DNA from 3 places in the Thalassotalea agarivorans genome. Region 2 is predicted to be linked to each of the others. Evidence: predicted binding sites of a transcription regulator. Region 2 holds the regulator's gene; each other region holds the start of a gene.

Region 1 (10,509 bases), 1.2 Mb from region 2:
GGGTATAAGAACAGCCTCTACAGGTGTGTTTTTAGGATGTTCAGGTTACGCTTTGCCTCCGAAAGAACGTTGTACAACAACAATGAATCTTACGCCTGGTGAAGAAGCGGTAAGTGTGCTTGCAGAAGATCAAGAAACAGAAGCGTTGCGTGCAATGCATCGTTGTCCAAAATGTTCTACAGCGATGGACAGTTACTTGATTGATGAACACCGTAAATTGCATGTGTGTGGTAACAACCCACAATGTGATGGCTTCGAGTTAGAGAAGGGTACCTTTAAAATCAAAGGGTATGACGGCCCTGTGCTCGAATGTGATCGTTGTGGCAGTGAAATGCAACTTAAGAATGGTCGCTTTGGCAAGTACTTCGATTGTACCAACAGCGAGTGTAAGAATACGCGTAAGCTGTTAGCTAATGGTGAAGCAGCGCCACCTAAAGAAGATCCGGTTCACCTACCAGAGCTTCCGTGTGAAAAATCAGATGCGTATTTTGTGTTACGCGATGGTGCTTCTGGTATCTTTATGGCAGCAAGTTCGTTCCCTCGCTCACGCGAAACGAGAGCGCCAAAAGTTGCAGAATTGCAGCGTTTTAGAGATAGAATTTCATCTAAATTTTACTATTTAGCAGATGCTCCAGCGAAAGATCCAGAGGGTAATGAAGCGGTAATTCGTTATAGCCGTAAAACCAAAGAGCAATATGTCATGACGGAAGTCAATGGCAAAGCAACGGGTTGGGTAGCTAAGTTTGTGGACGGCAAATGGGTTGAAGAACAAACTAAAAAGAAAGCGCCTGCCAAAAAGAAAAAATAAACGTCAGCTTTAAGTAGACAAAACGCCACATCATGTGGCGTTTTTTATGTAAATTCTATTTCATCTAAGGCTTTACGGGCGGTTGCAATAGTACAGTTGGTTTTTATCACCAATTCGTTCACCGTGATACCTTGATTCATCCGTGCGATTTCCAATATGGCTTGGTAATTGAGTTCGCCATACTGTTTTTGTAGGTGTTTTACTAACCATAACCAGCTGCCTTCACCTGCAGTTTCAATCACTGCGATAATTGCTTGCAGTTGTTCAAAGGTAGCGGTGAGCTGCCAATTTCTCGAACGACCTATGCGTTGCAACTCTGCTCCTTGTCCACGTATTAGCGCTTTTATCGCATACGCCTTCATGCAGCGACGCAAAAAAGAGGGTAAGACAATGGTTCGAGGCGCTGATAGCGTCATACGGGTAATATAATTTCGCAAAAAAGGTTAGTGTAACTAATTTAGTTAAAAAGCGGTAGCATCGTTAATAAACTGCTTAAAAGATAAAAATGTGCACAAATATCCAACTTTTTTAAAAATCATATGGAATATATTTTCATTTAAGTATATATTTTTGGCATAAGTAAAATAACTCACCAAAATCATGAAACTGCAACAACTGAGATATATCGTAGAAGTTCTCAATAATAACCTTAACGTTTCAGCGACTGCTGAAAGTTTGTTTACCTCGCAACCTGGCATTAGTAAACAAGTTCGTATGTTAGAAGACGAACTTGGTATACAAATTTTTGGTCGTAGTGGTAAGCATTTGACTCATGTTACCTCTGCGGGTCAGGAAGTCATTAATATTGCCACAGAGATATTATCGAAAGTTGAAGCAATCAAAGCTGTTGCGCGTGAACATACCCAGCCAGATGAAGGTAAGCTTCGAATCGCAACCACACATACCCAAGCGCGTTACGCACTGCCAGATATTATTCAGGGCTTTATTAAAAAGTTTCCGAAAGTATCGCTGCATATGTATCAGGGTACACCTACACAAATCAGTGATGCTGCAGCTAAAGGCGAGGCGGATTTCGCTATCGCAACCGAATCATTGCACTTGTACAACGATTTGATCATGCTGCCTTGTTATCACTGGAATCGCAGTATTATCGTGCGTAAAGACCATCCGCTTGCCAAAATGAAAGATATAACTATCGAAGATGTAGCGCAGTATGCGCTTGTGACATACGTGTTCGGTTTCACTGGTCGCTCTGAATTAGATGCAGCGTTTAATAATGCAGGCTTAGAACCTAAAATTGCCTTTACTGCGACGGATGCAGACGTGATCAAAACCTACGTAAGATTAGGCGTGGGTATTGGCGTGATTGCGACCATGGCGGTAGACCCAAGAATAGACAGTGACCTTGTTGTTATCGACGCGAAGCACTTGTTTGCGTCTAGCACGACTAAGATAGGATTTAGACGTGGTACCTTCCTAAGAAGCTACATGTTTGATTTCTTAGAGCGCTTCGCGCCACATTTGACACGTGATAGAGTAACGCGTGCAGTGTTGCTTAAAAACAACAATGAAATCGATGAAATGTTTGAAGGAATAGACTTACCGGTAAGGTAATGCTGTTGCGAACAATAGTAAAAACGGGACCTTAGGTCCCGTTTTTGTTTGCGTATTACGCCATCAAAGAATGTACTTGGTTAACACTCGATAATATTAACCGCTAAACCACCTCTAGAGGTTTCTTTATATTTAGTCTTCATATCGTTACCCGTATCCCACATGGTTTTTATGACCTTATCTAACGATACTTTTTGCTGACCCGTGCCTCTTAACGCTAAGCGTGAAGCGTTGATTGCTTTTACTGCCCCCATTGCATTGCGCTCAATACAAGGGACTTGTACAAGACCGCCTACCGGATCACAGGTTAAGCCTAAATTGTGTTCCATACCTATTTCGGCGGCACATTCTACTTGGCAGGGGCTTCCGCCCATTAATTCGGTAAGTGCACCTGCGGCCATAGAGCAAGCGACACCAACTTCTGCTTGGCAGCCGCCCTCAGCACCCGAAATAGTGGCATTGGTTTTATATAAAATGCCTATCGCTGCAGCGGTTAGTAAATAACGAATACAATCCTCGTCAGTTACCGGTCGGATAAATTTATCGTAGTAACACAGTACCGCTGGAATAATCCCAGCAGCACCATTAGTAGGCGCTGTAACTACTCGAGAACCAGCAGCATTCTCTTCATTAACAGCTAACGCAAACAAGTTGACCCAGTCCATTGCTGTTAGCGGGTCAGCCGTTTTTTCTACGCTTAACGAACGGTACAATGAAGGGGCTCTGCGTTTTACTTTTAAACCGCCAGGCAATATGCCTTCCGTTTTCATACCACGATCAACACAATCGCGCATAGCGTGCCAAATTGAAATAAGTCCGACTCTTATGTCTTCTTCAGAAGCAAGACATTTTTCGTTTTCTAACATAATGGTACTAATGCTTAAGCCTTTAGCATTGGCACAGGTTAATAACTCGTCTGCGCTAGAAAATACGTGTGGACGTTTTACGTTAAGATGCAGTGATAATGCTTTGTCTTTTTCACGATCGAAATCTTCTTCTTTAACAATAAAGCCGCCACCAATTGAATAGTAGGTTTGCTGCATCAATAGGGTATCGTCACGATAAGCAAAAATCGTCATCGCATTAGCATGTGCAGGAAGCGTTTTTCTACGGTGAAAAACAATCGCGCCTTTCTTTGGAAAACTGGTAGCTTTTTCGCCATCAAGCAAGAGTGTTTCTGATTGCTCAACTTGTGCCAAAATAGCGTCAATATGATCGCATGCAATGGTTTCAGGCGTTTCACCAGATAAACCAAGGATGACGGCCTTGCCTGTACCATGGCCAATGCCGGTTTGACCAAGTGAGCCAAACAATTCTGTTTTTACTTGTGTTGTTTCGTCAAACAGTCCTGCTTCTTTTAACTGCTGAGTAAACAATTTTGCTGCGCGCATAGGTCCAACTGTATGGGAGCTGGAGGGGCCTATACCAATAGAAAACATATCAAATACGCTAATCATCGCTTATTCCGAACAAACTACGAAGTTTGTGTTTGCTGTTGTATTATCTTCGGTGAATTCTACTATAAACACTTATATAGTTAAATGCTTAAATGTAAATATAGGTTAGTCTAATTGTGCTATTAAGTCAGCAATGATGGCGGCGGTTGCGCCCCATATGTTGTACTGTTGGTAGGGCATAAAGAGCACGTTGTGGGTTTTCTTGTTGCGTTCAAACGGCACAGCGACGTGATTTGTTCGATCTAGAAAGTGGCTGAAAGGCACGTAAAATACTTCAGCGACTTCATTTGGGTCGATCACTATGGTGGGTTTTTGTTTTAACAATGCGACGATAGGTGAAACAATAAAACCGGTAATGGTATCGTAAGGGGCTAGCTGACCAATGATCTCTATTTTGTCTGCTTCGATGCCAGTTTCTTCTTCAGTTTCCCGCAATGCTGTCGCCACTGAATCAATGTCGCTAGGCTCTACTTTACCGCCAGGAAAGCTAATTTGTCCTGCATGGTGTTTTAAATGCGTTGCTCTTTTGGTTAGCAATAAATGAAGCTGATCGTTTTCTTCGTAAAGCGCAACTAAAACGGCTGCAGGGCGCCTATTGCCTTCGAAGGTAAAGGTCGTTGCTTTTTTTTGTGTAGTTCTGAGTAAAAATTTTTGTTTGAATTCCTGCTTATTCACACGCTAACCTAATCTTCTCGTTGTAGTACAGGCAATATTTTTGCCACTTTATCAAACGTTTCTTGATACTCAGCGTCAAGTTCAGAGTCAGCGACTAGGCCACCACCAGCCCAACAATATAGTATGTTGTTGTCGCATACCAGTGTGCGGATAGAAATATTGGTATCCATATTGCCACAACTTGAAATATAGCCAATAGCACCACAATAGACGCTGCGGCGATGCGGTTCAAGCGCTTCGATAATTTCCATTGCTCTTATTTTTGGGGCGCCGGTAATCGAACCGCCAGGAAAACAGGCCCTAAGTAAATCGGTACAATCTGTGTTTGGCATTAATTTACCGACAACAACACTGACTAAATGATGTACAGCAGGAAAGCTTTCTATCGAAAATAAAGCCGGCACATCGACCGAATGAGGTTCACACACTTTACTAATATCATTCCGTAGCAAATCCACAATCATTAAGTTTTCAGCTCTGTCTTTGCTCGCTTGCTGAAGCGCCTTTGCATTTGCCGCATCTTGAACAGGGTCGCTGTCTCTTGGGCGAGTACCTTTGATGGGTTTAGTTTCTACGTTGCCATTTTCTACCTGTAAAAAGCGTTCTGGAGAAATACTGAGCACACAACCGCTATCTAAGCGAATAAAAGCGCCAAACGGTGCTTTATTCTGTTCTCTAAGGCGCAAATAAGCGGCATATTCATCACCTGCATATTGTGCGCTAAATCGTTGCGCCAGATTAATTTGATAACAATCCCCAGAGCGCAAAAATTGCTGTACTTGCTTAAATTTGTCGGCATATTGTTCAGCACTCATGTTAGATTGCCAAGCAGTGCTAAGGGAAAACTCTCCGCGTTTTGCGCCTTGCTGCACACGTTGCTCAATACGCGCTTGAATATCCGTAATGGCATCACTTGGGGCTAGCAAATAGTATTGCTTAGCGTGTTGATCATACACGATGGCATTACTATAAAATGCAACCGCCATATCTGGCAGGTTAATGTCTCGCTCTGCTATGTTTGGAATGCGTTCGAAACGGCGTCCCAAGTCATAACTAAAATAGCCAACGGCTCCGGTTGTAAAGGGGAGCTCTTGGCATAATATTTCTGTATTAGAAAATAGCTGCTTTCTAATAGTTGCGAGCACTAATAGCGGGTCATCATCGCAATCAAAGGTATCGCCATTTTGCGTTGTGATAGACGTTGTTTTATCTTCAGTGGTAACGGTGACAAGCGGATCCCAAACCATTATTTGATAGCGGCTGTTTACGTGTGCAGCGCTGGAAGAATCTAGCCACATGGACCAAGGGATATGTTGAATATGCGCAAATACTTCTTCACTTGCCAAACCATCAAGTTTGGTGAGCGGTTTTATTGCAATATCAGCTACTGGAGACAGGTGTGAAAATTCATTCATTTATTCGGCGCTGGCCTTAATCTTAAAACTGTGATGGCACATCATGCAATGCTTTGCCCATTCGATCTGGAGCATAGTTTAACACCCTCAAATAAATTTGCTGATGATTGCGCATTAGCCCCTAGCTACCTTACGTAAGGCAAGGTATCATAATGCCAAATTTATAACTTTCAACATGAGATTGAAAGTAAATTAAAAATGAGACAGGTATGAATACGATCAAACAACAGGATTTTATTGATTCTATTGCAGATGCGCTGCAATACATTTCCTATTATCACCCGTTAGACTATATCCAAGCGTTAGAGAAAGCTTACAACAAAGAAGAAAGCCAAGCGGCTAAAGATGCCATTGCACAAATTCTTATAAACTCACGCATGTCAGCTACAGGCAAACGTCCTATTTGCCAAGACACTGGTATTGTGACCTGTTTTGTAAAAATAGGTATGCAAGTACAGTGGGACAAAACAGACATGACGGTGCAACAAATGGTAGATGAAGGCACTCGTCGCGCCTATATGAATCCAGAGAATCCGCTACGAGCGTCAATTGTTGCTGATCCTGCCGGTAAACGTGTTAACACTAAAGATAATACGCCATCTGTTGTTCACATAGATATGGTGGCAGGTGACGAAATTGAAGTTATGGTTGCTGCCAAAGGTGGTGGTAGTGAAAATAAAACTAAAATGGTGATGTTAAACCCAAGTGATTCTATTGCTGACTGGGTTGTAGAAACATTGCCAAAAATGGGGGCAGGTTGGTGTCCACCAGGCATGTTAGGTATAGGCGTGGGTGGCACGGCTGAAAAAGCAGGTGTACTAGCTAAAGAAAGCTTAATGGACCCTGTTGATATTCAAGAACTGATTGATCGTGGTCCACGAGACGCCGAAGAAGAATTACGCTTAGAAATTTATGAAAAAGTAAACAAACTAGGTATTGGAGCACAAGGCTTAGGTGGTTTAACTACAGTTGTTGACGTGAAGATTAAATCGGCACCTACACATGCGGCCTCAAAACCAGTTGTTATGATTCCAAACTGCGCGGCGACGAGACACGTTCACTTTCATTTAAATGGTAGTGGTCCGGCTAACCTCACACCGCCTAAATTGGAAGAGTGGCCAGATATCACCTGGGAAGTTGGTGAGAACGTTCGTCGCGTGAATGTTAACGATCTAACGCCTGCAGATATAGCAGAGTGGAAAACAGGTGAAACTGTATTGCTTTCTGGCAAGATTTTAACGGGTAGAGACGCGGCGCATAAGCGTATTCAGCAATTGCTTGAATCTGGTGAAGGCTTGCCAGAAGGCGTTGACTTTACCAATAAGTTTATTTACTACGTTGGTCCGGTTGACGCAGTAGGTGATGAAGCTGTTGGTCCTGCGGGTCCAACTACTGCAACACGAATGGATAAGTTTACTGACATGATGCTATCGGAAACTGGTTTACTTGGTACCATAGGTAAAGCTGAAAGGGGACCTGCTACAGTTGAAAGCATTAAAAACCATAAATCAGTTTATTTGATGGCGGTAGGTGGTGCAGCCTACTTAGTATCAAAAGCGATAAAAAGCGCTAAAGTCATCGCATTTGAAGATTTAGGTATGGAAGCTATTTACGAATTCGATGTTGAAGATATGCCAGTAACCGTTGCCGTGGACAGTACGGGTGAATCGGCACACGTAACCGGTCCTGCAATATGGCAAGCGAAAATAGAAGAGCTTGATGCTAAAATGCAAAGCTAAAATGAAGACAATGAAAAAGGCGCAATAAGCGCCTTTTTTTATGGCAAAACTCAACCAAGAGCTCTTTTAAAGTTGCGCTATTTTTGCTTTAATAACTGAACATATTTACAGTATAAAAAGAAGACCATGGACATGGCGCTAACTCAGTCTCAGTTTTTTCTCATTGCTTGTATCGCCTTTGCAATTATTTTATTGGTGTTATTAATCACCTTGTTTGCTGCTCGCAAAAACAATCAGTATTTACTCGCGCAACAAAACGACAAAGAAACTCAGTTGCAAGTGTTGCAACAGGCTTTTACTCAACTGCAGCAGACTCAACAATCTATCTTGTCGAGCCAACAAGCGTTAAAACCTGTGGTTGAAAATCAGTTGGCGGATTTAACGATAAAACTTCTAAGACAGGGCAGTGATCAGCAACAGCAACAGCACGCCAATCAAAGTAAGGCGCTTGACCAAATCATTGACCATTTGTCTAAAGCTACGCAAGCAAACCGTGAGGAATTGTCTAAGTCAATGCATGCTAGCAGTGAACAGATGGCGAAACGCATAGACAGCTTAACGCAATCTACGGACAAACGATTACAAGATATTAGTGGTCAAGTCGAAAAACGTTTGGCAGACGGTTTTGAAAAAACCACCAAAACATTTAATGACATTTTAAAGCGTTTGGCACTCATTGATGACGCTCAGAAAAAGATTACGGAGCTATCATCCAATGTTGTTAGCTTACAAGAAGTGTTGGCAGACAAACGCTCTCGCGGTGCTTTTGGCGAGGTCCAACTTAATGCCTTAATTCGTAATGTCTTACCAGAGCAGCATTTCTCTTTGCAGCACACCTTATCGAATAGCAAAATAGCCGACTGCATTTTGTTTTTACCAGAGCCTACAGGTAACGTTGTTATCGACTCAAAATTCCCATTAGAAAGCTTTCGCACGATGACAGATAACAGTTTAGGCGATAGCGATAGGAAGGTGGCTGAACGTCAATTTAAAGCGGATATTAAAAAACACATCAATGATATTAGTGATAAGTACATTATTGAGGGTGAAACAGCCGATGGCGCGATTATGTTTATCCCGGCAGAGGCTATTTTTGCAGAAATTCATGCACATCAGGCTGAACTAGTCGAGTTTGCAAATAACAAACGCGTATGGCTTGCCTCGCCAACCACGTTAATGGCTATTCTTACCACCGCTAGGAGTGTGTTAAAGGACGAGGCGACGCGCAAGCAAATTCATATTATTCAGGCTCACCTTTCAACTTTGTCTGCCGACTTTGGTCGTTTTAGAACGCGCTTTAATAATTTGGCCAAACATATCGACCAAGCAGCGTCGGATGTAAAACAAATTCATACCTCGGCTGACAAGATAAGCTCTCGCTTTGAAAAAATCGAAAAAGTCGAATTAGACAATGACGAAGACAAACCACTAATTGGCGAATAAAGCTAATTTATACGACGGCCCAATGGGCCGTTTTTTATTTGCACATATGCACAATCATTTCTATGCTTTTGTTAATACTAGGGATTGTTGATCTTTGATGTTCTATATTGTTTGAACTATTTTCTCTCCAATTACAGTTTGGAGTGAAAGTGTTTGGGCGTAACAGTCATGGCTAGGTTGGTGTAAGCGCACATCCTCCAAATCAAAAACAAAGGTCAATGCCTCATAGATAAATCAATCAGTTGCTTAACGTAATTGCAAGTCGTATTTGGCAAGCAACGCTGGAAAGAGTAGGAATAAGGTGGCAAAACCTTTACGTATCAACCCAGCGCTTAGAAACGGTTTTAAGTTAGACGATGTTTTGGTCCTGCCAAATGCAGGCACCGTCATTCACGCCGGAAAAAGCGAACATTTAGCACCGAAAGCAATGGAGGTGCTTTTAGTGATGTGCTCAAATCAAGGCGAGCTTATAGCGACGGAAGATTTGTTGTTGTTTGGTTGGGGCAGTAGCACGGCCAATAGGGCAAATCTAACCCATGTAATTAGTGATATTCGACATGCGTTAGATGACCATAAAGAATGTCCTGAGTTTATCCAAACGATTACGCGTAAAGGCTATCGCGTGATAGCGCATTTAGGCAAAATAGATGAAGATGTAAAGAAAGCTGAATTAGAATCACTGCCTGCATCAACTGCCGACACGCCGTGGCGATTTTCCATTGCCTTATTAAAAAATTCTAATTTATTGCAGGTAGCCGCCGCGTTTGTGATAGCCACTTGGCTCATAATCCAGGTAATTTCTATCGTTTTTCCGATATTCAATGTACCGGAATGGGGCTCGCAACTGGTGATGTTGCTTCTGATAGTAGGTTTTCCATTGATTTTGCTTATTGTTTGGTTAAAAGAAATAGGACGCAAACGTCAGTTACTAAAGAAAAACCATAAAAGCTATCGCAAGGCATTCGTTATAAAACAGCTGTCTTTTGAAATTACATTGATAGGTTTACTTTCTGTCATAGGCGGGTTTCTGTCATTTCATTTAGTCGATGATATAAATCTTGACGAAGTAGAGCCAATAGCCGAAATGGAAGTACGCCAAGAGGTCAAAATGAATGATCGCCTGATCATGGTGAGTCCTTTTACTTTTAGTAACGATGAAAGTCTGCCAAGTTATTTTCAAACAACCTTGTACGATGAACTATTACACATTATGTCTCGTCAGCAGGCGTATGATTTTGTCTCTAAACACGCCGTTGAACAGAAAAGCGATGATACGACGTTACTTGCCTACGCCAAAAAACTTGGCGCTAGGTATCTTTTTGATGCTAAGTTCAATGTCAAAGAGGAGCAGTTTACCGCCTTGCTTTCGATGACGGACGTACTTACTGCAAAACAAG
Region 2 (10,509 bases):
AGTAAAACGCGGTAATCTTTTACTGTATCTACAACCATCTGTTCATAGGGATCTCGTTCACCCCAAAAGTGCATGTCATCCATAATATCGATAATACTATATGCTGCATCTTTTCGTTTACCGTGATTTCGGCTGTCGATAGCAATTACTATATAGCCGCTTTCGAGCGCTTGCTCAGTGATTTTGTGAGTTTGCTCTAGTGTTGGACGTTGTTTAAAGCTGTCCATCCACCAGCGATTTTCACTGCGTCCCATCGCATGAATGCCAATTAATACAGGATACTTATCGTTGCTATCGGCATGAACATTTACAGGGTATTGAATGCGACCATTTACATTAGCACCGTCAAAACTAGTGTAGGTAAAGCTATAGCTATTGGCCGATTGCTGCTGCATCTTCATATTTATCGCACTGGTTTGATATTGATATCTCTTTGCGATGATTTCAGGGTTTACTTGATAGTCTTTCAATCCCCAAATTGCATACCAAATCGCCCCGAGTACTGCTAAAACGCCAATAATAGATGTCATCATTTTTTTCCAATTTTGCTTTAGCCAGTTCATGATTTTGTCGCCTCATCAAGCAGGATGTTAATCTGTTCGTTTTCAGGAAACTTAGTTTTTGAGTGCTTCAAAACGTTGATAGCTTGTTGTGGATTGTTTTGGTCTAAATAGGTTTGTGCAATTGCGGTATATAACATTGGATGGTCAATATCTTTTGACGTTAACTCCATTAGCATTAACGCAACGTTGCGCTCAGCTTCAGTATTGGCATATTTACTTTGGTAAACACCGAACATGGCCAGTAGCATAGGGCTGTAATCTTGCTTGCTGGTCTCAAAAGTTTGCTTTGCAGCCTGACTATCAACATAAAACTGCTCTACTAGTTTTATTGTATTGTCGTCTTTGAATTGGGGCAGATTGTCTGTGGCTAATCCCAACTTTTCAACAACCGCAATAGCGCTATCTGCCGTTGAAAAAGGATTTTGTCCTGTCACTAAACGGCCATCAATGCTTACTTGATTTAGCATCAATCCATCTTTTATTAGTTGAGCGCCTTGTGCCTTTATTTGATCCTCTAATGAAAAAGGTAATTGCCATTTCTTGGTAAACGCTTGTTCCTCAAGGTTGGTAAAAGCTGATATTCGCTTGCCTGCAAGTAGATATTCTCCATTGCTAAGTTTTATATCCAAAAGCGCGGCAGGACCATGGCATACTGCAGCAACAATACCGTTTTGCTCATAGATTGATTTGATCAATTGTTTTAGCTTTTGGTCTTTAGCCAAGTCATACATTGGTCCTTTGCCTCCAACCACGTATATGGCGTCATACATGTTTGGATTGATGGTGCTCAATGATTTGGTTTGTTTTAGCAATGTGACTGCTTGCTGATCAGTAAGAAATTGTTTGTTGTAAGGTTTTTCAGTGTCAAAATTGTCTGTAATGAGTTCACCGCCACTTGGCGAAGCAAATGTTACGTTAGTACCTGCAGACTTAAATACAAGGTATGACTTACTCATTTCATCAAATTCATAACCAGGCTTTATCAGCTCTCCTTGCTCATTTTTTTCGCCGTAACTACTCAGTACCATTAAAATATTTTTGTTATCTGCTTGCGCTGAATTGCCCAAACTACAGATTAACGTAAACAAAGTTATTGCTAAGTTTTTTTGAAATTTTGTTTTCATTTGTGTGCTCCATTGTTTTGTTAGGAGGACAATGTAGCAATGTGGATGTGAAGAGAGTGTGAAGATGGGGCTAGCTAAATTTGGCTGGTCCTTGTTTAGTTGCTCACTGGGTTTCACATATAACCACCTAATCCTACGGATAATTTTGCTTGCCTTTCGTTATTACCTGTATATACTGACAATACTGTACGTAAAAACAGGTTGGGTAAATGAAGCCGTTAACGCCACGTCAATCACAAATCTTTGATTTAATTAAAGAGAAAATATCCGAAACAGGTATGCCACCCACACGCGCGGAAATCGCCGACTTTTTTGGCTTTAAATCAGCTAATGCCGCAGAAGAGCATTTAAAAGCGCTGGCTAAGAAAGGCTACATTGAAATGTTGCCTGGCACGTCGCGTGGAATAAAGTTGGCCGACGAGTTCTTAGAAGAAGAGGGGCTTCCGTTAATAGGTCGTGTAGCTGCGGGCGAACCGATATTGGCGCAGGAGCATGTTGAAGACAGGTATCAAATCGATGGGGCTTTATTTCATCCACCGGCAGATTACTTACTGCGTGTAAATGGCGAAAGCATGAAAGATATCGGCATTTTAGATGGCGACTTATTAGCAGTACATCAAACCACTGACGTACACAATGGGCAAGTTATTGTTGCGCGTGTTGAAGAAGACGTCACCGTAAAACGCTTTAAAAAAGAAGGCAATGTCGTGTATTTGCATGCTGAAAACGAAGATTTCGCGCCAATTAAAGTTGATTTAGCGCATCAGCCTTTCTTTGTAGAAGGTATTGCTGTAGGTGTTATTAGAAACGCTGATTGGATGTAATAACTGCTCTTAGTATGTTGTTTATATAGAAAAGACCCTTAAGGGTCTTTTTTTGTACAAAAAATAACCTCTTTATTCTGCTCCCTTTCAACTTTTTTCACTTTTTTTGATAAATTGATTATTTATTGAACTAAGCGCTATCCTTTATTACTTCTAGTTATAGAGTTATTACTCCATTGTTATTAAAGCAAAATTTGCAATTGCTTGCGATAAAAGGACTAGATCTTGTTTATTTTTTAAGTAATTCTAGTATGGAATTTAACCGCATTGTTAAATCAGAATAAATAATTAAAAAAAACCAGATCCTGGTACTCATACAACAAGAAATGGGCGAAAAATATCGAGAAATACGTTTTCTCATAGGGGATTTTTCGCACTGCTAACCGGGCAGGAGGATAACTCGCGTGATTAGACGTAATCTAGCGTTGCTGTTAATTTCAGGTTTGTTCGCTAATAGTGCAATGGCACAGTCGAAATACAACCTGACTGAGGGGGTAACAGCAATCAGTAAGGAAGTATACGATCTCCATATGCTTATCATGTACATTTGTGTCGTGATAGGTGTGATCGTATTTGGTGCGATGTTTTGGTCAATGTACTTTCATCGCAAATCCAAAGGTGTAAAAGCTGCAACATTCCATGAAAGCACAAAAGTAGAAATACTTTGGACCGCAATTCCCATTATTATTTTGGTTGCTATGGCTATTCCTGCCACGCAAACGCTAATCAAAATGGAAGACAATTCTGCTGCAGATATGACTGTGCAAGTAACAGGCTCGCAATGGAAATGGCACTACAAGTATTTTGAAGAAGATATTGAATTCTATTCTGTTTTATCTACGCCTCGTGACGAGTTCGATGACCTAGACGGTGTCGCCTCCGATAAAGGTGAAAATTACCTATTAGAAGTAGATAAGCCTCTTGTTATTCCTACCGGCAAGAAAGTTCGATTTGTTATTACCTCTGACGATGTTATTCACTCTTGGTGGGTACCAGCGTTTGCGGTTAAACAAGATGCTAATCCAGGTTTTATTAACGAAGCTTGGACAAAAGTTGATGTACCAGGTGTATATCGCGGCCAATGTGCTGAGCTTTGCGGTAAAGACCATGGTTATATGCCAGTTGTCGTCGAAGTAAAATCACAAGAAGACTATGACGCCTGGGTTGCTGAGCAAAAAGAATTGCAAGCTCAAGCGGCAGAAGCGGAAAAAGCCTCGCTTAATGCTCAAATGACCATGGATGAAGCGATGGACTTAGGTGAAACTATTTACGTAGCGCATTGTGCAGCGTGTCACCAAGCTTCAGGTCAAGGTTTACCGCCGGCATTTCCTGCCCTTAAAGGTAGCCCAATTGCGTTAGGCGATGCGAATGCACATATCGATATTGTATATAACGGTAAAGCGGGCACTGGTATGCAAGGCTATGGTAAACAACTTAGCTTGAAAGAACTTGCAGCTGTTGTCACCTATGAGCGAAATGCTTGGGGTAACAATGTCGGTGATATTGTGCAAGCATCTGATGTACAAGCATTCACTACTGGCGGTGGTGGAGCGGATTCTGCCCAGGCGCCAGCGCAAGCCGAAGAAGCAGCGTCTGTTGAAGAAAAACCTGCTGAAGATTTAACAAAAGTCTACTCAAAAGATGAGCTAATGACCCTTGGCGAACAAGTCTACATGCAAGCATGTGTTGCTTGTCATCAAGCTGGCGGTCAAGGTTTACCACCTACATTCCCGTCACTACTGAAAAGTCCAATTATTACCGGCGATGTAACAGCACACATTGATATGGTGCTTAACGGTAGTAAGAAAAATCCTGCAATGGCTGCGTTTGCTAATCAATTAACAAAAACAGAAATTGCAGCTGTCGTTACTTACGAGCGAAATGCTTGGGGTAATGATACAGGTGACGTCGTTCAACCAGCAGATGTTGACGCTGTAAGTGCGAAATAGGGGAGATAATAATGACTACAGATGTAATTGATTCGCACCATGACGATCATCATGATCACAAACCAACAGGATTAAAGCGCTGGTTACTTACAACTAACCATAAAGATATCGGCAGCTTGTACTTGTGGTTTGCATTCATCATGTTTTTGGTTGGTGGTGCTATGGCCATGGTGATTCGCGCTGAATTGTTCCAGCCGGGTCTACAAATTGTTGAGCCAGATTTCTTTAACCAAATGACCACCGTGCATGGTTTAATAATGGTCTTTGGTGCCATTATGCCGGCCTTTACCGGGCTTGCGAACTGGATGCTTCCTATGATGGTAGGTGCACCAGATATGGCATTGCCACGACTTAACAACTGGAGCTTTTGGATTCTTCCATTTGCCTTCTCTATTTTGTTAGCGTCGTTCTTTATAGGTTCAGGTGCACCAAACTTTGGCTGGACCTTCTACGCGCCGTTATCAACAACATATTCAAACGGTAGTACCGCCTTCTTTGTATTTGCGGTTCATATTATGGGTATTTCATCCATTATGGGTGCGATTAATATTGTCGTAACCATTATGAATATGCGTGCGCCAGGTATGACCTACATGAAGATGCCGCTTTTTGTTTGGACCTTCTTTATAACCGCTTACCTGCTTATAGCCGTCATGCCGGTGCTGGCAGGGACGGTGACTATGGTGCTAACTGATACCTATTTTGGTACTAGTTTCTTTGACGCAGCCGGTGGTGGTGACCCAGTATTGTTCCAGCATATTTTCTGGTTTTTTGGGCATCCTGAAGTGTACATCATGATCTTGCCAGCATTTGGTATTGTATCGATGACCATTCCAGCGTTCTCTCGTAAGAAATTGTTTGGATATTCATCAATGGTATATGCAACAGCGTCAATCGCGTTCTTGTCATTTATCGTTTGGGCGCATCACATGTTTACCACAGGTATGCCGCTCTTTGGTGAACTCTTCTTCATGTATTGCACCATGTTAATCGCCGTGCCAACAGGCGTTAAAGTGTTTAACTGGGTGGCAACTATGTGGAAAGGGGCGATTAGCTTTGAAACACCAATGTTGTTCTCAATAGCATTTGTTATTTTGTTTACGCTTGGTGGCTTTTCAGGCCTGATGCTGGCAATCGTACCTGCTGATTTCCAATACCATGACACTTACTTTGTTGTTGCTCATTTCCATTATGTATTGGTTACAGGTGCACTGTTCTCAATCTATGCTGGCGCCTATTACTGGTTGCCGAAGTGGACAGGGTACATGTACGACGACAAGCTCAGTAAATGGCATTTTTGGTGTTCATTGATATCGGTAAATCTACTGTTCTTCCCAATGCATTTCTTAGGCTTAGCGGGTATGCCACGTCGTATTCCAGATTACGCGTTGCAGTTTGCTGACTTTAACATGTGGGTCAGTATCGGTGGCTTTGCCTTTGGTTTATCACAGCTAATTTTCTTAGCGGTCGTGATCAAGTGTATTCGCGGTGGCGAAAAAGCGCCGGCGAAACCTTGGGATGGTGCTGAAGGGTTAGAATGGACTGTGCCAAGTCCAGCGCCTTACCACACCTTTGAAACACCACCTAAAATCGATTAGGAGGCGATATGTCAGACAATAGGCAGCAAGCAGTTAATAAAAGCGTTAAAAAACTAGTTCTCGTTGTATTTGCAATGTTTGGTTTTGGCTTTGCTTTGGTGCCTTTGTATGACGTGTTTTGTGAGATCACCGGGTTAAATGGCAAAACCTCTGGCGAAGCTGCTCAAGTTTCTACTGCAGGTATCGATGAATCGAGGGAAGTTACCGTTCAGTTTATTAGCCATTTAGCCAAAGGTATTCCTTGGAAGTTTGAACCTATGGTGCGCGAAATTAAAGTGCACCCCGGCGAAATGAAAGTGGTTAAGTTCTATGCCCTTAACCAATCAGAACGCGACATTATAGGTCAAGCTGTTCCTTCGGTATCTCCGGGCCAAGCAGCAATCTATTTTCAGAAAATAGAATGCTTCTGTTTTAATCATCAGCCATTGAATGCGCAACAAGACGTGGAAATGGCATTGCAGTTCTATATCGATCCTGAACTGCCTAAAGATATCAACATGCTGACCTTGTCGTACACCTTGTACGATATAACGGCGCAAGTTGATTCGTAAGATAGGGGAAGAGTTGTGACAACAAAAGAATACGAATCGTATTACGTACCTGCCCAAAGTCACTGGCCAATTGTTGGCGCCGTGGCACTGTTTTTAATTGCGATTGGTGCAGGTAGCTACGTATCGGGTATGGCTACAGGTGAAACCACCTTTGGCGCTGTTACCTTGTGGGCCGGCATTGGCGTCATCGTATATATGATGTTTGGCTGGTTTAATAACGTTATTACTGAATCAATGGCAGGTAAATATAGCCATCAGATGGACAATTCATTCAAGCAAGGGATGAGTTGGTTTATTTTCTCTGAAGTAATGTTCTTTGCTGCCTTTTTTGGCGCATTGTTTTACGCCCGCATGTACGCAGTACCTTGGTTAGGTGGTGACGGTAATAATTTAGCGACTAATGAAATACTATGGCCGGAATTTGTTGCTGAATGGCCACTAATTAAAACGCCAGATGGCACAGAAACAACAGCTATGGGTTGGTACGGCTTACCACTAATTAATACCCTAATATTGTTGGCGTCATCGGTTACTGCACATTTTGCTCACGTATCGCTAGAGCAAGAAAAACGTGGACAGTTAAAATTCTGGTTAGGCTTTACCGTTTTACTTGGTGTGATTTTCTTATTCTTGCAAGTCGAAGAATACATGCACGCCTACTCGGATGAAATGCGCCTTTACTTAACTAGTGGTATATACGGTAACACGTTCTACTTGCTGACTGGCTTCCACGGTATGCATGTAACGTTAGGTACCATTATGTTGATCGTTATGTTCATTCGTATTTGGAAAGGACATTTCACCAAAGACAACCACTTTGCGTTTCAAGCCGCAAGCTGGTACTGGCACTTCGTTGATGTTGTCTGGGTACTACTGTTTGTTTTTGTCTACATTTTGTAGCAACAAACAAACTATCTTGGATGGGGGTTAGGTGTAATAACCCCCGTTAATATCAACACCACAAGTAATAACACGATAGCAGCAGAAAACATCACTCTGCGTCCGATAAATTTGCTCATTGGTGGTTTGTTTGGATTGTTACTGTTCATCACAAACAAGGCGCGAAACAAGTTAAAAATCATCAACGCAAGTAGCAGTAGAATTAACCCTTTTATCCACATAGTAGAACGTATCCATATTAGTAATGCTTCAAAACATAGTATCAAAGATTCGCCTTCCTTGGTTATTTTTTACACTAGCCGTAGCGGCTATTTTATTGAATCTGTCCCATTGGCAATATGAACGCAGTATTGAAAAGAAAATACGTGAACAAAAGATTAGTCAGTATCAGCAACAGCAGCCCGCAAGCGTAGTAAAAGTTCAGCAGTTAATGGCTGATGATTTTGACGTCAATGACTTACCTATGCAGGTCACAGGCCACTTCGATAATGAACATGCCTACTTGTTAGATAATCAAACCTTGGAAGGTCGCGTTGGCTACCGCGTGCTTAAAGTACTAGTGAGCGAAAATGTTAGGGTGTTGGTGAACTTAGGCTGGGTGGCTGCGCCAAAATATCGCGACCAATTGCCAAAAATCGATGCGATTGATGGCCAACATACCATACGGGGTCATATTCGTATTATTGAGCAAAACATCACCTTAGCGAATGAAACTCAGCACAATCAATGGCCTATGCGAATTCAGCAAATAGACTTGGATAAAATATCCTCACTAATCGGTCAAAAACTGTTGCCCTTTGTCCTCTACTTAGATAAAAAAGAAGTATTGGGATACCAAAAAAACTGGCAGCCAATTGTCATGCCATGGCAAAAACATCAAGCCTATGCAGTGCAATGGTTCGCGCTAGCAATCGCTTGGCTTAGCTTGATGTGCTGGGCTGCATTTCGTCATAACAATAAGAAGCGGTAACCAGATGAATCAACAAGAAAAACAATCTGTAAAAAAATCTCGTAGACAGCTATTAATGCTACTAGCTGTATTTATTATTCCTGTTATCGTGGCAAAAATTGCGCTGTCCAATGCATGGTTATCGGAAGCTGTCACCAACAAGGGCGAATTAGTCGATAACATCGAACAGGTGATCACCTTTTCCAACGATAAAACAGATGAAAAATGGTTGTTGCTCGTTAAAGTCGACCAGCAATGTGGTGACTACTGCGCGAGTTACATGCAAACCATAGAAAACACCTACACAGCGTTAGGTAAAGAAATGCCAAGAACAGTGCCAGTTGCACTGGTAGGCGATCAGGATACAGGCGCTTTTACTGCAACACCAAAATGGTATATGGCTACAAAACAAGCAGACAAAACCGCCTTATTTCAATCGGACTATGTCTATGTTGTTGATCCACTCGGTCGCGTCATCATGCGTCATCACATTCCTACAAACAGTGAAGCATTACCGGCCATGGGCAAAGCTATCCTCGCTGATATGAAGAAGTTACTGAAGTATTCGAGGATTGGTTAATGTTTAATTTAAGAAAACTGGTCTTTGTTGCCATTTTACTCGCTATTGTTGTTGTCTCGTTGGGCGCTTATACGCGTTTAACCCATGCAGGCTTGGGCTGCCCTGATTGGCCAGGTTGTTATGGTTTAATCGATGTGCCTGAAACGCCAGAACAAATTGCAGCCGCAGAAAAAGCCTTTCCTGAACGACCTGTAGAACCACAAAAAGCATGGAATGAAATGATCCATCGTTATTTTGCCGGAAGCTTAGGCTTGTTGATTGCTTGGATAGCTTTTGTGTCAATTAAAAAACGAGAGTTTGGCTCACCCGTTAAGTTGCCAATACTATTACTCATTATCGTTACTTTCCAAGCCGTATTAGGTATGTGGACCGTTACCATGAAGCTAATGCCGATAGTGGTTATGGCTCATTTATTAGGTGGCTTCACTACGCTGTGTTTGCTGTTTTTACTTTATCTGCGGCTAAACCCTTACCGCATTCGCAGCGGCGATAAAGCTGCGCGTAAATACAAAAAATATGCCGGTATCGGCATTCTAATTCTTACTATCCAAATAGCTTTAGGAGGCTGGACGTCGGCCAATTATGCTGCCTTAACTTGTACGGAATTACCTATTTGCCAAGACGGTTGGGTTGAGCGTATGACTTGGGGTGATAGTTTTGATCCTATACCGCCAGAGCGTGAGACCTATGAGTATGGTTTTTTAACGCACAACGAGCGTTTAACTATTCATGTCTTTCATCGTATTGGCGCCATCATTACTGCGCTCTATTTAGGCTGGTTGGCACTGATGGTTATGCGACGCTCGCAAACCTATTTCTTCAAACAAAGTGCTGGCATTGTTGCGGGGTTACTTGTTATTCAAGTGATGCTTGGCGCGTCAAATGTCTTTTATTCTTTGCCACTGTTTATAGCCGTTAGTCACAATGTGGTTGCAGCATGCTTGATGATGGCAATGATCGGGCTCACCTATAGCTTGATGCGGAAAACTTAGGAGTAAGATCATGTCAAAATCTACCACAGTTAATGTCGTTGCATCTCCTCGCGCAAGTTGGCGTGATTACTATCAAATCACAAAACCACGCGTTGTGGCCTTACTTGTATTAACCGCATTGGTTGGTATGTGTTTATCTACGCCGGGCGCTATTCCTTGGCAACTGTTGGTTAATAGTATGCTTGGTATTTGGTTATTATCTTCGGCCGCTGCGGCGATTAACCATATCGTAGACGAAAAAATAGATGCGGTGATGAAGCGTACCTATAAAAGGCCAATGCCAAACGGCAAAATTACGCCATTTAACGCCATCTTCTTTGCTTGTATTCTAGCTTTTAGCGGCTTCACATTATTGTATGTGGCGGTTAACCCGTTGACCGCGTGGCTTACTTTATCCGGTTTAGTTGGCTACAGCGTTATCTATACCATGTACCTAAAGCGAGCAACGCCACAAAACATTACCATTGGCGGTTTAGCTG
Region 3 (10,509 bases), 670 kb from region 2:
CGTAAACAACAGGGTGTTGATATTGCTGCTCAATTTTTACCGCAGTATGCGCCTTAGAAGTTGTCGCACCACCAATCAATAAGGGTAAATCAAAATCTTGGCGTTGCATTTCTTTGGCAACATGGACCATCTCATCTAACGACGGCGTGATAAGTCCAGACAAGCCAATGATGTCACATTGCTCAGCTTTGGCGACTTTTAAAATCTCTTCACAAGGCACCATTACGCCTAAATCGATAATTTCGAAGTTGTTACATTGCAGAACAACACCAACAATGTTTTTACCAATATCGTGGACGTCGCCTTTTACCGTTGCGAGTAAGACCTTACCATTAGATTTAGCCGCGGTTTTTTCTGCCTCAATGTAGGGTTGCAAGTAAGCAACCGCTTGCTTCATTACGCGAGCAGATTTAACTACCTGTGGCAAAAACATTTCGCCTGCGCCAAACAAATCGCCAACGGTATTCATACCGTCCATTAACGGCCCTTCGATAACCTCTAGCGGCCTATCGACGGACAAGCGAGCTTCTTCCGTGTCTGCAACGATAAACTCGTTAATACCTTTAACCAAAGCATGTTCTAATCGTTTAGCTACAGGCAGCTCACGCCAAGCTTGATCTTGTTTATTGTCTTTTGTTGCGCCTTGCTCTCTATACTCGTCGGCTATTTCAAGCAAGCGTTCTGTTGCGCCGTCATCGCTATTGAGCACAACATCTTCTACCGCCTTTTTTAACTTAGCTGGCAGGTCGGAATATATAGCGAGTTGACCGGCGTTAACAATACCCATATCCATGCCATTTCGAATAGCGTGATATAAAAATACGGCATGTATCGCCTCGCGGACTGGATTGTTTCCTCTAAATGAAAACGACACGTTAGACACACCACCTGAAACCATCGCATGTGGCAGGTGTTGTTTGATACCTGCAGTCGCTTCGATGAAATCTACCGCGTAGTTATTATGCTCATCAATACCTGTTGCTACGGCAAAGATATTTGGATCGAAGATGATATCTTCGGCAGGAAAGCCAATCTCGTTAACAAGAATGTTATAAGCGCGCTGACAGATTTCAAATTTACGCTCTCGCGTATCTGCCTGTCCGACTTCATCGAACGCCATAACGATAACCGCCGCGCCATATCGGCGCAATAGCTCTGCTTGCTCGCGGAAAATTGCTTCGCCTTCTTTTAAGCTTATCGAGTTAACAACACCTTTACCTTGGATACATTGCAAACCCGCTTCTAAAATGTCCCATTTCGAGCTATCGATCATAATAGGCACTTTAGCGATATCAGGTTCACCGGCAATCAAATTGAGGAATCTCACCATACATGCTTGAGAATCGAGCATGCCCTCATCCATGTTGATATCAATAATTTGAGCACCATTTTCTACTTGCTGAAGTGCAACAGATATTGCTTGATCGTAGTTTTCTTCCGTGATCAGTCGCTTAAATACCGCAGAGCCAGTAACATTGGTTCGTTCACCAACATTCACAAACAAGGTTTGTTCATCGATTGTTAATGGTTCTAAACCAGAGAGCCTGCAAGCGATAGGACGCGGCTCTATTTTTCTCGGCGCTTTAGAAGCAACCGTTTCAGCCATGCCACGTATATGATCTGGTGTGGTACCACAGCAGCCACCTATCACATTTAAAAAGCCACTGTTTGCCCACTCTTCAATATGGGCGTTCATATCCTCAACGGTAAAGTCATATTCACCAAAGGCGTTAGGTAAACCAGCATTTGGGTGAGCCGTCACTGCCACGTCACTGATACGACTCAACTCTTCTACATACTGTCTTAGTTCAACCGGCCCTAATGCACAATTTAAACCAAAAGAAATTGGTTTAGCGTGGCGTAATGAATTGTAAAAAGCTTCTGTTGTTTGACCGGACAATGTACGCCCAGAGGCATCTGTAATTGTGCCCGATATCATCACAGGTAAGCGCACACCCTGCTCTTCAAATACCGTTTCAATCGCGAAGATTGCGGCCTTTGCATTTAACGTGTCAAAAATGGTTTCGATTAAGATAATATCGCTACCGCCTTCAATTAACGCTTTGGTTGATTCTATATAGGCGTCTTTAAGCTCATTAAAGCTAACGTTTCGAAAGGCCGGGTCATTAACATCCGGCGAAATGGAGCAAGTACGGTTTGTTGGACCAAGTACACCGGCAACAAATCGAGGTTTATCTGGCGTTTTTGCATTAAATTCATCGACCGCTTCTCTCGCTAGCTTGGCTGCTTGCAAATTGATTTCGGCACTAATCGACTCCATGTCATAGTCGGCCATAGCAATGGTTGTAGCGTTAAAGGTATTGGTCTCAATAATATCGGCGCCGGCAGCTAAATATTCTTTGTGAATATCTTTGATAACATCAGGTTGGGTCAGCACCAAAAGGTCGTTATTTCCTTTTACGTCACAATGCCAATCCTTAAAACGCTCGCCACGATAATCTTCTTCTTCGAACTTATATCCTTGGATCATTGTCCCCATAGCGCCATCCAAAATAAGTATGCGCTCTGACAAGGCACGTTTAATCGTGCTAAAAAGGGGGGATTCTACTACTGCTAATGTCATTTACTTTTTTCCTGGATGGATCGCTTGGATATTTTCCGCGTCTAACTTATATGGTGTTATCTGGTAAACGTAATAATTTAACCAATTAGTAAACAGCAAACTACCATGACTTCGCCAATTGGTAACGGGTTTATTACTAACATTTGAATCTGGATAGTAATTTTCAGGAATATGCGGTGATAAATCTGCGGCTAAATCGCGATGATACTCATCATGTAGCGTCAACGGATCGTACTCCGGATGACCGGTTAAATAGACCTGCTGCTTATTTTTACTGGCGACAAGATACACCCCTGCTTGCTCTGATTCTGCGAGTATGCGCAAGTCAGGCACAGATTCATAATCTGATCTATCAATGTAACCATAGCGAGAATGAGGAACACTGAATGTTTCATCAAAACCACGTGTTAGCTGCTCAGTTGGATCTAACGTGTTATGCGTAAACACCCCCGACAGCTTAGTGTCTCGTAAGTGGCGCTTTAAACCGTAATGATGATACAACGCGGCATGCGCTGCCCAACAACTATACATGGTAGAGGTGACATTTTTCTCCGCCCAATCAAACACCTCGCAAATCTTGTCCCAATAGCTTACTTGCGAGTAGTCCATTAGTGCTAATGGTGCTCCAGTGACTATCAAACCGTCATATTGCTTGTCTTTTATGTCGTCAAACAAACGATAAAAATTATCTAAATGTTGCTTAGGCGTATTTTTAGATTCATTCGCGTGAATCCGCACTAAGTCGACATTTATTTGCAGTGGTGTATTGGCTAATACCCTGAGAATTTGAACTTCCGTTTCTATTTTATTGGGCATCAAATTCAAGATTGCCACTTCCATTGGACGAATATCCTGATTCACCGCGCGATGCTCCGACATCACGAAGATATTCTCTTTATCAAGTACCGACAATGCGGGTAATTGGTCAGGTATTTTTATTGGCATAAAAATCTTTTAAATAGTTTTGTGCTAGCTTAGCTATAAATGTCGCTTAGATTTCTAGATATGTCAACATCTAAACGTATAGACGTCCAAAATATTTTCTTTCGAAACCACAAAAAGACAACTACATTTTTATACAAGTGAAATAAACGAGAGTTGCATATGAAAACAAAAGCCGCAGTAGCCTTTAAGGCAGGAGAACCCTTAAGAATAATGGAGGTAGAGCTCGCTCCACCACAAGCAGGTGAAGTATTAATAGAACTTAAAGCGACAGGGGTTTGCCATACAGATGCTTTTACCCTATCGGGAGACGATCCAGAGGGTGCCTTTCCAGCGATACTTGGTCATGAAGGCGCAGGCGTGGTCATTGAGGTTGGAGAAGGTGTTTCGTCAGTTGCTGTCGGCGATCATGTCATTCCTTTATATACGCCCGAGTGTCGCGAATGTAAGTTTTGTTTGCACCCAAAGACTAACCTTTGCCAGTCTATACGTGAAACCCAAGGACAGGGTGTGATGCCAGATGGCACGTCTCGTTTTTCCATCGATGGCGAGCCTATCTTGCACTATATGGGCTGTTCTACGTTTGCTAACCATACCGTACTGCCTGAAATAGCCGTCGCTAAAATTCGCAAAGATGCGCCGTTCGATAAGGTCTGCTATATCGGCTGTGGTGTTACTACTGGCGTCGGTGCTGTCGCTTTTGACGCAAAAGTAGAACCAGGCTCCAATGTTGTTGTGTTTGGTCTTGGCGGCATTGGGCTTAATGTTATTCAGGGGGCTAAACTGGTTGGCGCGAACAAAATCATCGGCGTTGACCTCAATGACAGTAAAAAAACATTAGCGACAGAATTTGGCATGACAGATTTTATTAATCCAAAAGACGTCGATGATGTCGTAGCAAAGATTATCGAACTTACAGACGGTGGCGCAGATTATAGTTTTGAATGTATTGGCAACGTAAACACCATGAGACAGGCGTTAGAGTGTTGCCATAAAGGTTGGGGTGAATCTTGGATCATCGGTGTTGCTGGTGCTGGCCAAGAGATATCAACCCGCCCTTTCCAGCTTGTTACCGGTCGGTCATGGAAAGGCACCGCATTTGGTGGCGCTAGAGGTCGTACTGATGTACCTAAAATTGTAGACTGGTACATGGAAGGTAAAATAAAAATAGATGAACTCATTACTCACACCATGCCACTAGAAAACATTAATGAAGCATTTGATCTTATGCATGAAGGTAAGTCGATACGTTCTGTTGTACTTTACGATAAGGAAAACGAGTGACTATAGAAAAACTCTCAACTAATACGGTATTTGGTGGCGAACATATTCGTTTCAAGCACCGTTCATCGACGTTAGCATGCGATATGATTTTTGCGGTGTTCCTGCCGAGCAAAGCTAAAACAACACCTGTGCCGGTACTTTACTGGCTATCAGGGTTAACTTGCACGGATGAAAATTTTATGCAAAAAGCTGGTGCACAGCAATACGCAGAAAAACATGGTATCGCCATTGTAGCACCCGATACTAGCCCGCGAGGGGAAGATATCGCTAATGACCCTAGTTACGACCTTGGACAAGGCGCAGGCTTTTATGTCAACGCAACGCAGCCACCTTGGCAAGCACATTACCAAATGTACAGTTATGTCACCGAAGAATTACCACAACTGGTAGAGCAACATCTGCCAGTATCCAATAAAAAAGCGATTAGTGGGCATTCAATGGGTGGCCATGGCGCGTTGACAATAGCGTTGAAAAACAAAGACATGTTTACTTCAATATCCGCGTTTAGTCCTATTGTAAACCCTATAAACTGTCCCTGGGGGCAAAAAGCATTCACGCATTACTTGGGTGCCCATTGTGGGATTTGGGAAGCGCACGATACCTGTGAGCTTATGCGCGCTTGTGATAACACACTGCCCTGCTTAATTGACCAAGGTTTAGATGACGAATTTCTCAAGGAACAACTGTTAACCGAACGCCTTACCGACATTGTTAAAGAGAAGCAGCTAGATGTGACCATAAGAATGCAACCCGGCTATGATCACAGTTATTATTTTATCGCCAGTTTTATTGAAGAACACGTTGCCTTTCACGCCAAATACCTGGCGCAATAAGCATTAAAAAACGCCGCTAATTATTAGCGGCGTTTCAATGTATAACCAGCTTAACGATTTATTCAGCTACTGCTTCTTCTTCGTCTTGCTCTACGTTTTTGTTTAAGTAAATTTCACGAATACGGCTGTCGATTTCGTTAGCAATTTCTGGGTTCTCTTTCAAAAAGTTAACCGCATTAGCCTTACCTTGACCTATCTTGTCGCCGTTATAGCTGTACCAAGCACCCGCTTTTTCAACCATTTTGTTTTGTACACCTAGGTCGATCAATTCACCATAGTTATTGATGCCTTCGCCATACATAATTTGAAATTCAACTTGTTTAAATGGTGGTGCAATCTTGTTTTTCACTACCTTAACGCGCGTTTCATTACCAACAATTTCGTCGCCTTGCTTCACTGCACCAATTCTACGAATATCTAAACGTACTGACGCATAGAACTTCAGTGCATTACCACCCGTTGTTGTTTCAGGGTTACCAAACATAACACCGATCTTCATACGAATTTGGTTGATGAAAATCATCATGGTATTCGACTGCTTCAGATTACCCGTAAGTTTACGCATAGCTTGCGACAACATACGTGCTTGCAAACCAACGTGCGAATCCCCCATGTCACCTTCAATCTCAGCTTTTGGCGTTAACGCAGCTACCGAGTCGACTACGATAACGTCAATAGCACCAGAGCGAGTTAACATGTCGCATATCTCTAACGCTTGTTCGCCTGTATCTGGTTGCGATACTAATAGCTCATCTACGTTTACACCAAGCTTAGCGGCATAAATTGGATCCAAAGCATGCTCAGCATCAACAAAGGCACAAACTTTTCCGTTACGTTGTGCTTCGGCAATAACCTCTAGTGTTAAGGTTGTTTTACCACTTGATTCAGGACCATAAATTTCAACAACACGTCCCATTGGAAGACCACCAGCGCCAAGCGCAATATCTAAACCAATTGAACCTGTAGAAATGGTTTCAACGTTCATGCTGCGGTTTTCACCCAACTTCATGATCGAACCTTTACCAAATTGACGTTCAATTTGACCAAGTGCTGCGGCTAACGCTTTTTCTTTATTTGCATCCATTAAAAACTCCCAATTAAGGAACATGTAATTCATCTAATGCACACCAGTATACTGTATGACTGTACAGTATCAAGAGTTTTTCAAAATTATTATCAAATATTCAATTAAGATATTGATATTAAAAGAAATAAACAAAACAAAAGAATCGTTCATTAATTAATCAAGAAAGATTTATACAGTAAAAATGGTGAAAACACTGTAATTTAACGCCAAACAAAAATAGCTGTGGCATAATAGCCGCTATAACAATAACGTTCTTAAAAATCAGTACAGTTTATCCATGACCGCACAAGATTTATCGCAACATACGCCAATGATGAGGCAGTACCTCACCATTAAAGCGGAATTTCCCAATATTCTACTTTTTTATCGCATGGGCGATTTTTATGAATTGTTTTTTGACGACGCAAAACGAGCTGCCGACTTACTTGATATATCGTTAACTGCGCGCGGTAAAACGGGTGGCAATGCTATCCCAATGGCAGGTGTGCCCTATCACGCTGTCGAATCTTATTTAGCCCGGTTGGTTAAACTAGGTGAGTCCGTCGCAATTTGCGAACAAGTTGGCGATCCTGCAACGTCTAAAGGTCCAGTTGAACGAAAAGTTGTCAAAATAGTTACGCCAGGTACCGTAAGTGATGAAGCATTGCTAACCGACAGGCAAGATAACTTAATTGCTGCGGTATATGCACATGAAGACAAAATCGGTTTGAGCTACTTAGATGTAACCAGTGGCCGATTTATGCTCACTGAGTTAGACACACAAGAACAACTGCAAGCGGAATTACAACGCCTATCTCCAGCAGAACTTTTGTATCCGGAGCAGTTTGCTTACCCTACCCTTGTTGAAAGCCAAAAAGGGTGTAGAAGAAGACCTGAGTGGGAGTTTGACCTAGACACCAGTATCCGCCTGTTAAATCAGCAATTTGGTACAAAAGAGTTAAGTGGCTTTGGTGTAAGTGACTACGCAACTGGACTTATGGCAGCAGGCTGTTTAATGCAATATGTCAAAGACAGTCAACGAACAGCATTACCTCATATTCGTTCGATTAGATGTGAAGTACAAAGCCGAGCGGTCATTTTAGATGCCGCCACACGCCGAAACCTGGAACTAACCAGTAATCTGCAAGGTGGATATGAAAACACCCTTGCTTCAGTGTTAGATCAAACGGCATCGCCTATGGGCTCTCGCCTATTAAAACGTTGGCTTCACTTTCCACTGCGCGACCTAACAATATTGTCGGGAAGACAAGATGCAATAGCACATATTATTGACCAGGAAAGTTATAGCGATATAGCGCTACTACTAAAACATGTCGGGGATGCCGAGCGTATTGTCTCTAGAATCGCCATGCGTAGCGCAAGACCTAGAGATTTTTCTAGATTACGTCAGTGCCTACAGCAGTTGCCACAATTAGCAAACGTGTTAGAAGACAGCCAAGGTCATTTAAAAGCATTAGCACAACAAGTGTCACCTATTGAAACCCTGCAATCTTTGTTGGAAGAGGCAATAGTTGATAACCCTCCTGTTGTGATTCGTGATGGCGGAGTGCTTGCCCCTGGTTACAATGAAGAACTCGACGAGCTTAGACAGCTCAGTCAAGGTGCAACGGAGTATCTTGAGAACTTAGAATTAAAAGAGCGAGAACAAACTGGTATTGCCACACTTAAAGTTGGCTATAACAAAGTGCACGGCTTCTTTATTGAAGTCAGCAAAGCTTCTGCCACTCAAGTGCCCGACCACTATATCAGGCGACAAACACTCAAGAATAATGAGCGTTATATTACCGAAGAGTTGAAATCGCATGAAGAAAAAGTGCTTACCGCACAATCTCGCTTTCTAGCACTAGAAAAAAAGCTATACGAACAACTTTTTGAACAGTTTCTGCCACATCTAGAACAGTTACAAACATTGGCAGAAGCGCTTGCCGAAATAGATGTTTTAGCTACTTTCGCCGAACGTGCAATTGCGCTTAATTATGTCAAACCAACCCTTGCAGACAAGCCAGGTATCGATATCGATCAAGGCCGCCACCCTGTGGTTGAACACGTCAGTCAAACACCGTTTATTGCCAACCCAGTGGTGTTAAATGACAACAGAAAAATGCTTATTATTACCGGCCCTAATATGGGCGGTAAATCAACATATATGCGTCAAACAGCGCTTATAACATTGCTTGCACATATTGGATGTTATGTTCCTGCGCAAAGCGCAACTATAGGCATGGTCGACAGAATATTTACCCGCATCGGCGCGAGCGATGACCTTGCCAGCGGCCGTTCAACCTTCATGGTTGAGATGACAGAAACAGCAAATATTCTACATAATGCTACCGCCAAGAGTTTAGTTTTACTCGATGAAATAGGACGCGGAACAAGTACTTACGACGGCCTATCATTGGCCTGGGCAACAGCAGAAATGCTGGCACAACAAATTAAAGCCTTTACCTTGTTTGCGAGCCATTATTTTGAGTTAACCATGTTAGCGAAACAAGTCGACGGCATGGAAAACGTGCATTTAGACGCTGTTGAACATGACGATGAAATTATCTTTATGCATGCCGTTTCAGAAGGGCCTGCTAGCAAAAGTTTTGGTTTACAAGTTGCTCAACTAGCAGGTGTACCGCGCAGTGCGATATTGCGCGCTAAAGAAAAACTGGCGGAGCTGGAACAAAATAAACAACCGACAGTGACGAGCGCTAAGGAAAGTGACAAACAACTACCTTTGATGGACTTTACCCATCCTGCGGTAGAAAAATTGCAAGCACTCGATGTAGACAATCTGTCTCCAAGACAAGCGCTTGATTGGTTGTATTTGCTGAAAAAAGACGTATAAAAAAAGAGGCTTTCGCCTCTTTTTCTTTTCTTGCTACTTGTCTTAATGTTCTTGGAATAAAGATTCAATCGACAAGTTTTGCTGTTTTAATAAATCGCGTAAACGTTTTAGCGCTTCTACTTGGATTTGACGTACTCTTTCTCGCGTTAAGCCTATTTCAGAACCAACATCTTCAAGTGTTGATGCTTCATAGCCTAACAAGCCAAATCGTCGTGCTAGTACTTCTTTTTGTTTTGGATTTAATTCATTTAACCAATCGACAATAGAATGTTTGATATCGTCCGATTGGAGTTTACTCTCTGGACCGCCTGCTTTCTCGTCAGGGATTATATCTAATAAACCTTTTTCACCATCCCCTGCAAAAGGTGTATCTACTGACGCAATACGCTCATTTAAACGCAACATTTTGCTGACGTCTTCCACCGGTACGTCTAACGCTTTAGAAATATCTTCTGCAGTCGGTTCATGATCAAGCTTTTGCACAAGCTCTCTCGCTGTACGTAAATAGATGTTGAGTTCTTTAACCACATGGATTGGAAGACGAATCGTACGGGTTTGATTCATTATGGCCCGTTCAATCGTTTGACGAATCCACCATGTTGCATAGGTTGAAAAACGGAACCCACGTTCTGGATCAAATTTTTCCACCGCGCGAATCAAGCCTAAATTGCCTTCTTCGATTAAGTCTAATAAGGGGAGACCACGATTGTTATAACGACGTGCGATCTTAACAACTAACCTGAGATTACTTTCGATCATTCGTTTTCGCGCTGCTTCATCACCTTTTAAGGCGAGGCGAGAAAAATATACTTCCTCTTCCGCAGATAATAGCGGCGAAAATCCAATTTCACTCAAGTACAACTGTGTAGCGTCAAAATTAGATGGTACTTCACTGTCCTGTTTCGACACTACCTTCCTGGACTTTTTTGGTGCCTTGGTTGTTGTG

Evidence for each region. Region 2 encodes LexA, which represses DNA repair genes until DNA is damaged. Its sites were predicted from a motif close to TACTGTATNNNNATACAGTA; they were not measured.
Region 1: a site for LexA is predicted at 7,763-7,782, ahead of QUD85_RS07085 (DNA recombination protein RmuC). Genes of this name have one in related genera too.
Region 3: a site for LexA is predicted at 6,777-6,796, ahead of recA (recombinase RecA). Genes of this name have one in related genera too.

What each region holds. Positions count from the first base shown of each region.
Region 1 covers NZ_AP027363.1:1,521,983-1,532,491, forward strand. Annotated here, with positions in the region: gene topA (type I DNA topoisomerase) at 1-808, shown strand, start outside; gene QUD85_RS07055 (ribosome recycling factor family protein) at 853-1,170, opposite strand; gene cysB (HTH-type transcriptional regulator CysB) at 1,409-2,383, shown strand; gene QUD85_RS07065 (L-serine ammonia-lyase) at 2,464-3,840, opposite strand; gene QUD85_RS07070 (CoA pyrophosphatase) at 3,946-4,515, opposite strand; gene pabB (aminodeoxychorismate synthase component I) at 4,524-5,930, opposite strand; gene QUD85_RS07080 (fumarate hydratase) at 6,140-7,669, shown strand; gene QUD85_RS07085 (DNA recombination protein RmuC) at 7,802-9,112, shown strand; gene QUD85_RS07090 (tetratricopeptide repeat protein) at 9,414-10,509, shown strand, end outside.
Region 2 covers NZ_AP027363.1:296,149-306,657, forward strand. Annotated here, with positions in the region: gene QUD85_RS01325 (alpha/beta hydrolase family protein) at 1-563, opposite strand, end outside; gene QUD85_RS01330 (type 1 glutamine amidotransferase domain-containing protein) at 560-1,687, opposite strand; gene lexA (transcriptional repressor LexA) at 1,897-2,511, shown strand; gene coxB (cytochrome c oxidase subunit II) at 2,973-4,460, shown strand; gene ctaD (cytochrome c oxidase subunit I) at 4,472-6,058, shown strand; gene QUD85_RS01350 (cytochrome c oxidase assembly protein) at 6,067-6,609, shown strand; gene QUD85_RS01355 (cytochrome c oxidase subunit 3) at 6,625-7,509, shown strand; gene QUD85_RS01360 (DUF2909 domain-containing protein) at 7,521-7,730, opposite strand; gene QUD85_RS01365 (SURF1 family protein) at 7,754-8,479, shown strand; gene QUD85_RS01370 (hypothetical protein) at 8,484-9,038, shown strand; gene QUD85_RS01375 (COX15/CtaA family protein) at 9,038-10,030, shown strand; gene cyoE (heme o synthase) at 10,041-10,509, shown strand, end outside.
Region 3 covers NZ_AP027363.1:968,689-979,197, reverse strand. Annotated here, with positions in the region: gene metH (methionine synthase) at 1-2,584, opposite strand, end outside; gene metA (homoserine O-acetyltransferase MetA) at 2,585-3,529, opposite strand; gene QUD85_RS04590 (S-(hydroxymethyl)glutathione dehydrogenase/class III alcohol dehydrogenase) at 3,689-4,810, shown strand; gene fghA (S-formylglutathione hydrolase) at 4,807-5,643, shown strand; gene recA (recombinase RecA) at 5,702-6,727, opposite strand; gene mutS (DNA mismatch repair protein MutS) at 7,008-9,563, shown strand; gene rpoS (RNA polymerase sigma factor RpoS) at 9,606-10,509, opposite strand, start outside.